3 regions of the Streptomyces sp. NPDC017979 genome follow, and region 3 is predicted to be linked to each of the others. Evidence: riboswitches for the same ligand, from Rfam matches in the RefSeq annotation. Region 3 holds a riboswitch; each other region holds the start of a gene.
The links. A riboswitch is a leader RNA that binds a small molecule or an ion and turns the genes downstream of it on or off. The one in region 3 is predicted to bind cyclic di-AMP.
Positions count from the first base shown of each region.

Region 1 (3,419 bases), on a different contig from region 3:
CGCCTGCTGCGGCTGCCCGCCCCACGTCATGCGATCCCCCCACGGAAGTTCTTTCGAGGGCCCGAACCTAACCGCGCCGGATCGGTGCAGACAGGCCGACCGACAGAAGGTGATGGATTCGTGATCATCATGTGGAGTTTCCGTGCCGCTCTTCACCTCTGGCGCGTGCACGCACCGCGAGAAATGCCCCCTGACCAGCAAACCAGCCGCCGCCTTCAGAGGCAGCCCTCTTTTTGCGCTTCTGTACGTCCTGTACATTTCTCACAGATAGCGCGCCGCCGAGAACCACCGAGAGGTACGCCGTGATGCAGCCCGCCGCCCGATACGTCCTGCCGCAGTTCACCGAGCGCACCGCGCACGGGAACCGCACTCTCGACCCCTACGCCAAGCTGCTCGAAGAGCGGATCGTCTTCCTCGGCACGCCCGTGGACGACACCGCGGCGAACGACGTGATCGCCCAACTGCTGTACCTGGAGTACGCGGCGCCGGAGCGGCAGATCTCGCTCTACATCAACTCCCCGGGCGGCTCGCTCAGCGCCATGTCCGCGATCTACGACACGATGCAGGTGATCACCTGCGACATCGAGACGACCTGCATCGGGCAGGCCGTCTCGACCGCGGCGCTGCTGCTGGCCGCGGGCGCCCCCGGCAAGCGCCTGGCCCTGCCGGGCGCGCGGATCGTGCTCCAGCAGCCCGGGCTCGACGAACCGACCCGGGGCATGCCGTCGGACCTGGAGATCGAGGCGCGGGAGATCCTGCGGCTGCGCGCCCTGATGGTGGAGTTGTTCGCCCGGCACACCGACCGGTCCGCCGAGCAGGTCGCGGCCGACCTGGAGCGCGACACCTTCCTGGACGCGGCGACGGCCAAGGAGTACGGGCTGGTGGACCACGTGATCGGCAGCCGCAAGTCCTCGTTGGCCGGCCGCGGCTGACGGGAGGCGCGCCGTGCCCCGTCCCGAACCGCCGCCACTGCCGCCGCTGCCGGCGCTGACCCGCGCCGAGGCCGACCTGATCGACGGCTATCTGCGCGTCGTGGACCTGGTGGGACGCATCAACCCCAGCCGCGGCGACCTCACTTACTCCTCGCTGCGCGCCGCCCAGGCGCTGGTGGCGCAGGCGATCGCGGTCAAAGACGCCCTGGCGCTGATGCACGAACGCGGGGAGGACGCCCTGCACGCCGCCACCCTCGCCCGGGCGCTGCGGGTGCTCGACGGCGAGCGGCGGGCCCTGCGGGTCACCATCCCTGACGAGTCACCCCCGTGACGGCTCGTCATCCGACACGTCAACCGCCATCCGGGTTCCCACCGGGATACCTCGTTTGATGTAGTCGCGACATCTCCGGTCGATACGCTCAAGTTGCGCGGGACGACGATCCCTCTAGCGGAATGTCCTATTCCAGTGCTGGTACGAGCCTCCCCCGGTGTCCACAACCGACGGGAAAATGCGGCGCGTCCACCTGAATGGCGCATTCGTGTTGAAACTCACATACCGCCGTTTTGACTCGGAAATCCGGCATTGCGTGGGACAAGATCCCTGGGACGACAAGCCCCCGTCACCTCGGCGGGGCGGTCCGAACGGACGCCGAGTCCTGCCGCCGTTCCGGATGACTGGTCGACAGGAGTGCTTCGGCAGGAGTGGAGGACCCGAGCAGTACGGGACGGCCGGTGCGCCGGACGTTCCTCGGGGTGAAGCCGCGACAGCGGCCGGGCACCTTCGTCCGCCCGAACCCGACAGGTCACCCTTCACAGGCGGCTGACGAAGGGTTGCGCATGACTGCGCAGATGAACGTCCCGTTCCTGATCGGCCGGGCGGGCGCGGTTTCCGCGCTGACCCTCGCCGCACTCGGTGGCTCGATGCTCGTACCGGGCGGCACGTCCGAGGCCCAGGCAGCAACTGCACACGCGGGCAAGGCGCTCAAGGTCGCCGCGGGCAAGAAGGGTGCGCCCTACCGGTGGGGCGCGGCGGGCCCGCGCCGCTTCGACTGCTCCGGCTTGACGCTCTATTCGTACAAGAAGGCCGGCAAGAAGCTGCCCCGGACCGCCCAACAGCAGTACAACTCCACGCGTCGGGTCTCGACCGCCAACAAGAAGGTGGGGGACCTCGTGTTCTTCCACTCCGGGCGGAGCGTCTACCACGTCGGGATCTACGCCGGGAAGGGGAAGATCTGGCACTCGCCCAAGCGGGGCTCCTGGGTGAAGCTGGACAAGATCTGGAGCAGGAGCGTGTCGTACGGCCGGGTCCGCTGACGGCGGTCCGCTGACGCTTCGAGCGCGCCGGGCCGTCGGCCTGTCGGTCAGTCGGTTCGACGGGCCGGCCAGGGCAGGGTGACCCAGACCGTCTTGCCGCCGTCCGCGGTCGGCTCGACGGTCAGTCGTCCACGGCTGTGCGCCGTGAGGCTGCGGATGATGACCAGGCCGCGGCCGTTGTCCTGGCGCACGGCCGCGGGCAGCCGCTGGGGCCACCTCGGGTGGCTGTCCGTCACCCCGAGGCGCAGTTCATCGTCCCGCTCCAGCAGCACGTCCACCCGGAAGGTGGGCGACTGGCCGAAGGTGTGCTGCACGGCGTTGGTGGTGAGTTCGGAGACGATCAGCCGGATCGTGTCGAGGGCGTCCGACCCCGCGGGAAGCCCCCACCCCGTCACGGCGCCGGTGACGAACCTGCGGGCCACGGAGACCGAGGCGGGCTCGGTCGGCAGGGTGATGGCGGCTTCCTGGAGGTCTGCCATGGCGACGTCGTCCCTTTCCACCGGGGCCGTGCTCCGACTTCGTAGCCGATGGATGCGCGGACGGCCGCGGACAGTGCTTCGCGCGCCACACTGCCACTCATCGCGGTACCGGGTGAGGCGATCCGCCAAGATGCGTAGGGATTCATCGCCCGAAGCGGTGAACTCTACGACGCAAGGCCGTTTTTGGACACTCCCCGCGCGCCCGGGGGCGCCGTGCGCACGACGGTCTCCACCGCAGCGGCGATCTGTTCCCCCGTCAGATCGGCGCGGGCGGTGAGCCGGAGCCGGGAGATCCCGTCGGGCACCGACGGCGGGCGGAAGCAGCCCACCCGCAGCCCGGCGGCACGGCAGTCGGCGGCCCAGCGCAGCGCCGCTTCCGGCGCTGGTGCCCGCACGGACACCACGGCGGCGTCGGGGCGCACCGCCATGAGGCCCGCCGCGCTCAAGCGCTCGTACAGGTCCCTCGCCGCCGTGCGCACCCGGCCGGCGCGCCCGGGCTCCGCGCGCAGCAGCCGCAGGGCGGCGAGGGCCGCACCGGCCGCCGCGGGGGCGAGTCCGGTGTCGAAGATGACCGTACGGGCGGTGTTGACCAGGTGGTCGATCACCCGGGCGGGGCCGAGCACCGCGCCGCCCTGGCTGCCGAGGGACTTGGAGAGCGTGACGGTGGCCACCACGCCACTGGCGCCGGCGATCC
Region 1 is NZ_JBIRGU010000004.1:331,485-334,903, forward strand. It holds gene ACH4E8_RS14405 (PASTA domain-containing protein) at 1-30, opposite strand, end outside; gene ACH4E8_RS14410 (ATP-dependent Clp protease proteolytic subunit) at 303-932, shown strand; gene ACH4E8_RS14415 (hypothetical protein) at 946-1,263, shown strand; cyclic di-AMP (ydaO/yuaA leader) riboswitch at 1,570-1,766, shown strand; gene ACH4E8_RS14420 (C40 family peptidase) at 1,770-2,246, shown strand; gene ACH4E8_RS14425 (ATP-binding protein) at 2,294-2,725, opposite strand; gene ACH4E8_RS14430 (8-amino-7-oxononanoate synthase) at 2,890-3,419, opposite strand, start outside.
Region 1: linked by a shared signal. The riboswitch ahead of ACH4E8_RS14420 (C40 family peptidase) and the one ahead of ACH4E8_RS22400 (M23 family metallopeptidase) in region 3 are both predicted to bind cyclic di-AMP.

Region 2 (3,419 bases), on a different contig from region 3:
CGGTCGGCGTCATCGACGGTGATGGGGCGGATGCGCGCGGTACCGCCGTCGCGCAGCACCACGTCCGCCTCCCAGTGGTCGGGGTAGGCGTGGTCCCGCTCGGTCTGCATGGCAGAAAGCGTACGGCGCGGACGCCCTGCGGTGGTGCGGTCGGACCCGACTCGGGCACCATCGCCGGACGCGCCCCGACCCGTGGGCCGTCCGGCCGGGAGGGGGGCCGGCCGCGGGTCTACGGTCGGTGGGAGCACCCGGGGCGTCGTGAGAGACTGACCGGGACTGGTCTAGACAACAGCTGATTCGAAGGGCAACACCATGGCTGAGCGCCGTGTCACCGTCGGTTGGGCCGAGGGCCTGCACGCCCGACCCGCCTCCATCTTCGTCCGCGCCGCCACGGCCTCCGGCGTCCCCATGACGATCGCCAAGGCCGACGGCAACCCGGTCAACGCCGCCTCCATGCTCGCGGTGCTGGGCCTGGGCGCGCAGGGCGGCGAGGAGATCGTCCTCGCTTCCGAAGCCGACGGCGCGGACGCCGCCCTGGACCGGCTGGCCAAGCTGGTCGCCGAAGGGCTGGAGGAACTGCCGGAGACGGTCTGAGCCACTTCTCGCTCGACCTTCGTGGGCACGCGGCTCGTGCCGCACCAGAGGCGCTGATCCTTTCGGGTCAGCGCCTCTGTCGTTCCCTACGACCAGCAGGGAGCCGGCCGACGGAGAGCCGAAGTGCCCCGGCGCGGTGCGCACCGGGGCACTTCGAAAGGCGAATCCGCCGGGTCAGACGTTCACGCCCCGGGCGCGCAGATACGCGACCGGGTTGACGTCCGAGCCGTAGTCGGCGCCGGAGCGGGCCTCGAAGTGGAGGTGCGCCCCGGTGGAGTTGCCGGTGGAGCCCGCGCGACCGATCTGCTGACCGGGCATCACGGCCTGCCCCTCGCCGACGGTGACCGCCGAGAGGTGGGCGTACTGGGTGTACGAGCCGTCCCGCATCTTGATGACGACGTTGTAGCCGTACGCGCCGCCCCAGCCGGCTTCGACGACGGTGCCCGCGCCGACCGAGACGACCTCGGTGCCGGAGGAGGCGTGGAAGTCGATGCCGCTGTGGCTGCCGGAGGACCACAGGGAGCTGTTGGCCTGGTACGAGGTGGTGACGTGCGAGCCGGCGACGGGCAGCTGGTAGGAGTTCAGCAGCCGCTGGCGCTCGGCCTCGCGGGCGGCCCGCTCGGCGGCCTTGCGCTCCGCCTCGGCCTTGCGCTTCGCCTCCGCCGCGGCCTCGGCGCGGGCGACGGCCTCGCGCTTCTGGTCCACGGCCTGGTCGGTGACCTGCTCGGCGAGGGTGTCGGTGGCGGCCAGCATCTGGAGCGTGCCGGTGTCCTCGGCGCTCAGCGATCCGGTGTCGGCGTCGCTCCTCGGCTCGTTCTCCGTCGCGAACGCGGGGGACGCGAGGGTGCCGATCACCCCGGAGGTGGCGAGGGTCGCGGCGCCGGCGATGCTCGCGCTCCTGCGCGTCACGCGGCTGGGGGCACGGTGCTTCCCGGTGGGGCGGGCGAACGCCATGGCGGGTCCGGTCCTTTCCTTCCTTCTCGCCTACCGGGTTAGCTGACGGGTTCGGAGAGAGGAAGGTCTCCTACGGCTCCTCCGCAGGCCGCGGAGGGGCCGATTCACCCCGGGGGATCTGGGTCCCCGGCTCCCCTGGGCTCACGCCCGGCGGGGACTCGGCGATGACTGTCCGTGCCGCGGGTGCGGCGGGCTCCTGGCGAACAGCCGGATCGACGCTAGGCGGGCCCGCTCGCGTTCGCCAAACAAACGACGATCTTTGTTGGCTATGCCACAGCACGTGTCGCCCGAGTTCCCATCAAAAAGGACATTCGGCGGCGAGATGCAACGCTCGGACGGCGAACGTGCAACGGACGCACGGCCGTCGGGTGACGGTTCGATGGCGCCGGTGTGCCCGACGTGTGACGACTGGTGCCGGCACGGTCCCATGGCGGAGCCCCGGCGTCCGCGGACGCCGGGGCTCTGTCGTCAGAGGGCTCGGTCAGCCCTTGACCACCGTCACCTCGCCGATGCCCAACGCCCGCACCGGCTCCGCGATCTGCGCCGCGTCGCCGACGAGCACCGTGACCAGCCGGTCGACGGGGAAGGCGCTCACGACCGCCGCGGTCGCCTCCACGGTGCCCGTCTGGGCCAGCCGCGCGTACAACTGCGCCTGGAAGTCGTCCGGAAGCTGCTGCTCGACCTGGTCGGCGAAGGTGCCGGCGACCGACGCCGCCGTCTCGTACCGCAGCGGGGCGACCCCGACCAGGTTCTGCACGGCGACGTCGCGCTCCGCGTCCGTCAGCCCCTCCGCGGCCAGCGTGCGCAGCACCTGCCACAGGTCCGCCAGCGCGGGGCCGGTGTTGGGCGTGTCGACGGAGCCGCTGATGCCGAGCAGCGCGGCCCCCGACCCGTCCGGCGCCGAGGACAGCACCTGCGCGAAGGCCCGTACGCCGTAGGTGTAGCCCTTCTCCTCGCGCAGCACGCGGTCCAGGCGGGACGTCAGGGTGCCGCCCAGGCAGTACGTGCCGAGGACCTGGGCGGGCCAGACGCGGTCGTGCCGGTCCGCGCCGATCCGGCCGATCAGCAGTTGCGTCTGCACCGCGCCGGGGCGGTCCACGACGATCACGCGCCCGGTGTCGTCGGCGGTGATCTCGGCCCGGGAGTGCGCCGGGGCGGTGTCGCCCGTCCACGCGCCGAGCGTCTGCGCGAGCAGCGCGTCCAGGTCGACGCCGGTCAGGTCGCCGACGACGACCACGGTGCTGGTGGCCGGTCGCACGTGGGCGTCGAAGAACGCCCGTACGGCCGTCGAGTCGATCCGGGTGACCGTCTCCTCGGTGCCCTGGCGGGGCCGGGACATCCGCAGCGAGGCGGGGAACAGCCGCCGGTACAGCTCCTTGGCGGCGCGCCGGCCCGGGTTGGCCGTCTCGTGCGGGATCTCGTCCAGGCGGTTGCGGACCAGCCGCTTGACCTCGCCGTCGTCGAACGCGGGCTCGCGCAGCGCCTCGGCGAGCAGCCCGAGCGCCTTGGGCAGCCGGGAGACCGGGACCTCCAGGGAGACCCGGACGGCGGGGTGGTCGGCGTGCGCGTCCAGCGTGGCGCCGCAGCGCTCCAACTCGGCCGCGAACTCCTCGGCCGACCGGGTCTTGGTGCCCTCCGACAGGGCGCGGGCCATGATCGTGGCCACCCCGTCGAAGCCCTCGGGCTCGGCGCCCAGCGGGGCGTCGAGGATGACCTCCACCGCCACCACCTGCTGGCCGGGGCGGTGACAGTGCAGCACGGTCAGGCCGTTGTCGAGCTGTCCGCGCCCGGGCGCGGGGAACGCCCAGGGGGTGGGCTCCCCGGACGCGGGCTTGGGGTGGAAGTCCATCGTCGTCAGCGGCTCGGCGGCG
Region 2 is NZ_JBIRGU010000006.1:141,886-145,304, reverse strand. It holds gene ACH4E8_RS18630 (GNAT family N-acetyltransferase) at 1-110, opposite strand, end outside; gene ACH4E8_RS18625 (HPr family phosphocarrier protein) at 313-594, shown strand; gene ACH4E8_RS18620 (M23 family metallopeptidase) at 769-1,548, opposite strand; cyclic di-AMP (ydaO/yuaA leader) riboswitch at 1,562-1,722, opposite strand; gene ACH4E8_RS18615 (M16 family metallopeptidase) at 2,030-3,419, opposite strand, start outside.
Region 2: linked by a shared signal. The riboswitch ahead of ACH4E8_RS18620 (M23 family metallopeptidase) and the one ahead of ACH4E8_RS22400 (M23 family metallopeptidase) in region 3 are both predicted to bind cyclic di-AMP.

Region 3 (3,419 bases):
CCCCGTCGAAGGCGCACTTCGCCGGGCTCGGCGAGATGTACGTCGCCGATCCGCGCTTCGGGCGCAATTACGACCGGCACGGCGAGGGGACGGCGGCCTTCGTGCGGGACGCGATGGCGGCGTACGCGGAGCGGAACCTCACCGACTGAGTCCCCCCGTGAGCACTGCCTGAGCACCGGGCCCCGCCGGTCGGGGGCCCGGTGGTCGCGAGCACTGCTCCGGATGGCGTAGAGTTGTGTTCACCGACGCGGGGTGGAGCAGCTCGGTAGCTCGCTGGGCTCATAACCCAGAGGTCGCAGGTTCAAATCCTGTCCCCGCTACTGAAGGCCACGGCCCGGCACTCGAAAGAGTGCCGGGCCGTAGTCGTTCCCTCCCGGGTCTCTGGCCCTACGGGCGTCCCCCGGCCGGCCCAGCCGGCTCGCCGTCCGCGCCCCCCGCCCCGAGGCTGAGGGGGGAGGAGAGCACCCGTGGCGGAGGAAGAGCAGCGGAACAACTTCGGTGCCCGGCGCTTCGCGCGGATGCTGCCGGCGCTGATGATCATCGTCGGGGTGGTCTACGACCTCTCGACCCCGGGGAAGTTCACGGCGGTGCCGATGTTCACGGCCGCCCCGCTGATCGCCGCCCCGTTCTTCTCGTGGTCCGTCACGCTGGCGACCGGCGCCTTCGCCGTGCTGACCGAGCTGGCCCTGGACGTCTACAACCACTCGATCGGGCAGACCCAGGCGTACACCGAGCTGACCACCGTCGTCACGGTCTCGGCGCTCGCGCTCTTCATCAACCGGGTCGTCGCGCGCAGCAACGAGCGGCTGGCCTCCGCCCGGGTGATCGCCGAGACCGCGCAGCGCGCCGTGCTGCCCACCCCCGCCGAGGAGATCGGCGGGCTGCGGATCGCGGCCCGGTACGAGGCGGCGCTCGCGGACGCGTTCATCGGCGGTGACCTCTTCGCGGTGCAGGACACCCCGCACGGGGTACGGCTGGTGGTCGGGGACGTGCGGGGCAAGGGGCTCGGCGCGGTGGAGGCGGTGGCCGTGCTGATCGGCTCGTTCCGGGAGGCGGCCGAGCAGGAGGGCGCCCTGGAGGGGGTGGCGGAGCGGATGGAGCGGGCGCTGACCCGGGAGGCGGGGCGGCGGGGGGAGGGTGACGTGGACTCCTTCGAGGGGTTCGCCACCGCGGTGATCGCGGAGATCCCGCACGGGCGGGGGGTCGTACGGCTGGTGAACCGCGGGCACCCGGAGCCGCTGTTGCTCCGCGACGACGGGGAGTTGGGGCGGCTGGCGCCGCAGGAACCCGCGCTGCCGCTCGGGATGCGGGCGCTGGGGGAGTGGCCGGACCGGGTGGAGGAGCACCCGATGCCGCCGGGGGCGACGCTGCTGCTCTACACCGACGGGCTCTCGGAGGCGCGGGACGCTTCCGGGGCCTTCTACGAACCGGGCAGCCGGCTGCTCGGGCGGGCCTTCCCGGGGCCCGGGGAGCTGTTGGACGCGCTCATCGACGACGTGCGCCGGCACACCGGAGGCGGCTCCACGGACGACATGGCGCTGCTGGCGGTCACCCGGCCCGCTGCCCTCCCGTCGAGGCTCCACGCAGCGTAGTCGAACGGCTGCTCGGAGCGCGCGATATGACGTGCTGTCAGGGGCATGGCGAGGGTGCGGTGCCGATTAAACCTCGTTCGGGCCGCTCAAGTCGCCCGAATCCGGCCGCTTGTGTCCCGGTTGGTTCCGCGATCATCGTTAACGATCATGGGGACCGGCTTGGAATACGGTCCCCCTGTCTATTAACGTTCGATAACGCAGCGCGGTCGTCCCAGTCGCCGTCAGGGCGACGCCGTGCGCACGCGCCGAATCCCGCAAGGGAACCGGGGAACCACCTCTTGGGGTGAATCGGATGCTTCGCAGCCTGCGAAGCGTTCCGTAGGAGACCTTCCTGCTCCGAACCCGTCAGCTAACCCGGTAGGCGAGAAGGAAGGAAAGGAGTACGCCTCAGTGGCGTCCAACAGCCCTGCCCCGGAAGCTCCTGCCGGGTCCTCAAGGACCGGTGCCTTCAGCGAAAACGGGGCCGAGCGCTCGTACGGCGAGTGGAACCCCAGCGCGGAGACCGTCGGTTCGTCGCGCGGCCGCCACCGCGTCCTGCGCCAGCAGCGCAGGGCCTTCGCCCGTAGCTCCACCGTCCTCGGCGTCGGTGTCATCGCGGCGGTCGGCGCGGGCGGCATCGCCACCGCGCAGAACAAGCCCCCGGTCTCCATCTCCCTCCCCGACGGTCTCGGGGGCGGTGACGACAAGAACGACGACCCGTCCGGTGACGACCAGTCCACCGAGGGCGCCAGCGAACTGATGGCCATGGGCGCCACCGCCGAAGGCGGCGCCGGCGAGGCCCTGCGCTCCCGCATCCTCCAGCAGGCCGAGCAGCAGCAGGCCCAGGCCGAGGCCGCGAAGCAGGCCGCCGCCGACAAGGCCGCGAAGGAGAAGGCCGAGAAGGAAGCCCAGGCCAAGGCCAAGGCGAAGGCGGAGGCCGAGAAGAAGAAGGCCGAAGCAGAGGCCAAGGCCAAGGCGGAGGCCGAGCGCAAGGCGAAGCTCGCGAAGATGTTCGCGCTGCCGCTCTCCTCGTACAGCATCTCGGCGACGTACGGCCAGTCCGGCTCCATGTGGTCCTCCGGCCAGCACACCGGCCTTGACTTCGTCGCCTCCTCGGGCACCCCGCTGAAGGCCGTGGGCGCCGGTACGGTCAAGTCCGCCGGCTGGTCCGGTCCGGCCTACGGCTACCAGGTCATCCTGGAGCTGAACGACGGCACCGAGATCATGTACGCCCACATGTCGTCGGTCAGCGTCGGCGCGGGCCAGAAGGTCGTCGCGGGCGACGGCGTCGGGCGCGTGGGCGCGACCGGCAACGTCTCCGGTGCGCACCTGCACATGGAGGTCAAGACCCCGGGCGGCGCCACGATCAACCCGGCGTCCTGGCTGCAGAGCAAGGGCCTCTCGGTCTGAGTCGCTGAGCGCATGGCGCTCAGCGCGACGGCTGTGACGAGTGGTGCGGTGCGCCGGGGCCCGTGAGTTCTTGAGCTGCCAGCTTCGGCTGGTGTGCGGGCTCGGGCGTCTTCGGCGGGCCGCCCTGCACTGCCTCGTCCCGCCTTGCTCGGCCTGACCTGGCTCGGCCTCGTCGTACGCCGTCGTCCCTGAATCGCCGATGGTCCTGGTGTCACCCCCCGACGCCAGGGCCGTCGGTCTTTTTGCGTGCGCACGGGTGCGTGCGCCCGGGCTTCGGGGGGTCCGCGTCACACCCGGTACGGGTTGTAGCCCTCGTAGTCCCGGTACGGCGGGGGCACCCAGACCGCGCCCGTCGACCGCGCCGCGTACGTCAGTGCCGGGCTCGCCACCTCCTTGCGCCGCCACATGTGGTGCAGCAACTCCTGCTCCCGTGCGACG
Region 3 is NZ_JBIRGU010000009.1:19,381-22,799, reverse strand. It holds gene ACH4E8_RS22415 (MerR family transcriptional regulator) at 1-149, shown strand, start outside; tRNA gene ACH4E8_RS22410 (tRNA-Met) at 247-320, shown strand; gene ACH4E8_RS22405 (PP2C family protein-serine/threonine phosphatase) at 468-1,592, shown strand; cyclic di-AMP (ydaO/yuaA leader) riboswitch at 1,826-1,971, shown strand; gene ACH4E8_RS22400 (M23 family metallopeptidase) at 1,983-2,981, shown strand; gene ACH4E8_RS22395 (PrsW family intramembrane metalloprotease) at 3,269-3,419, opposite strand, start outside.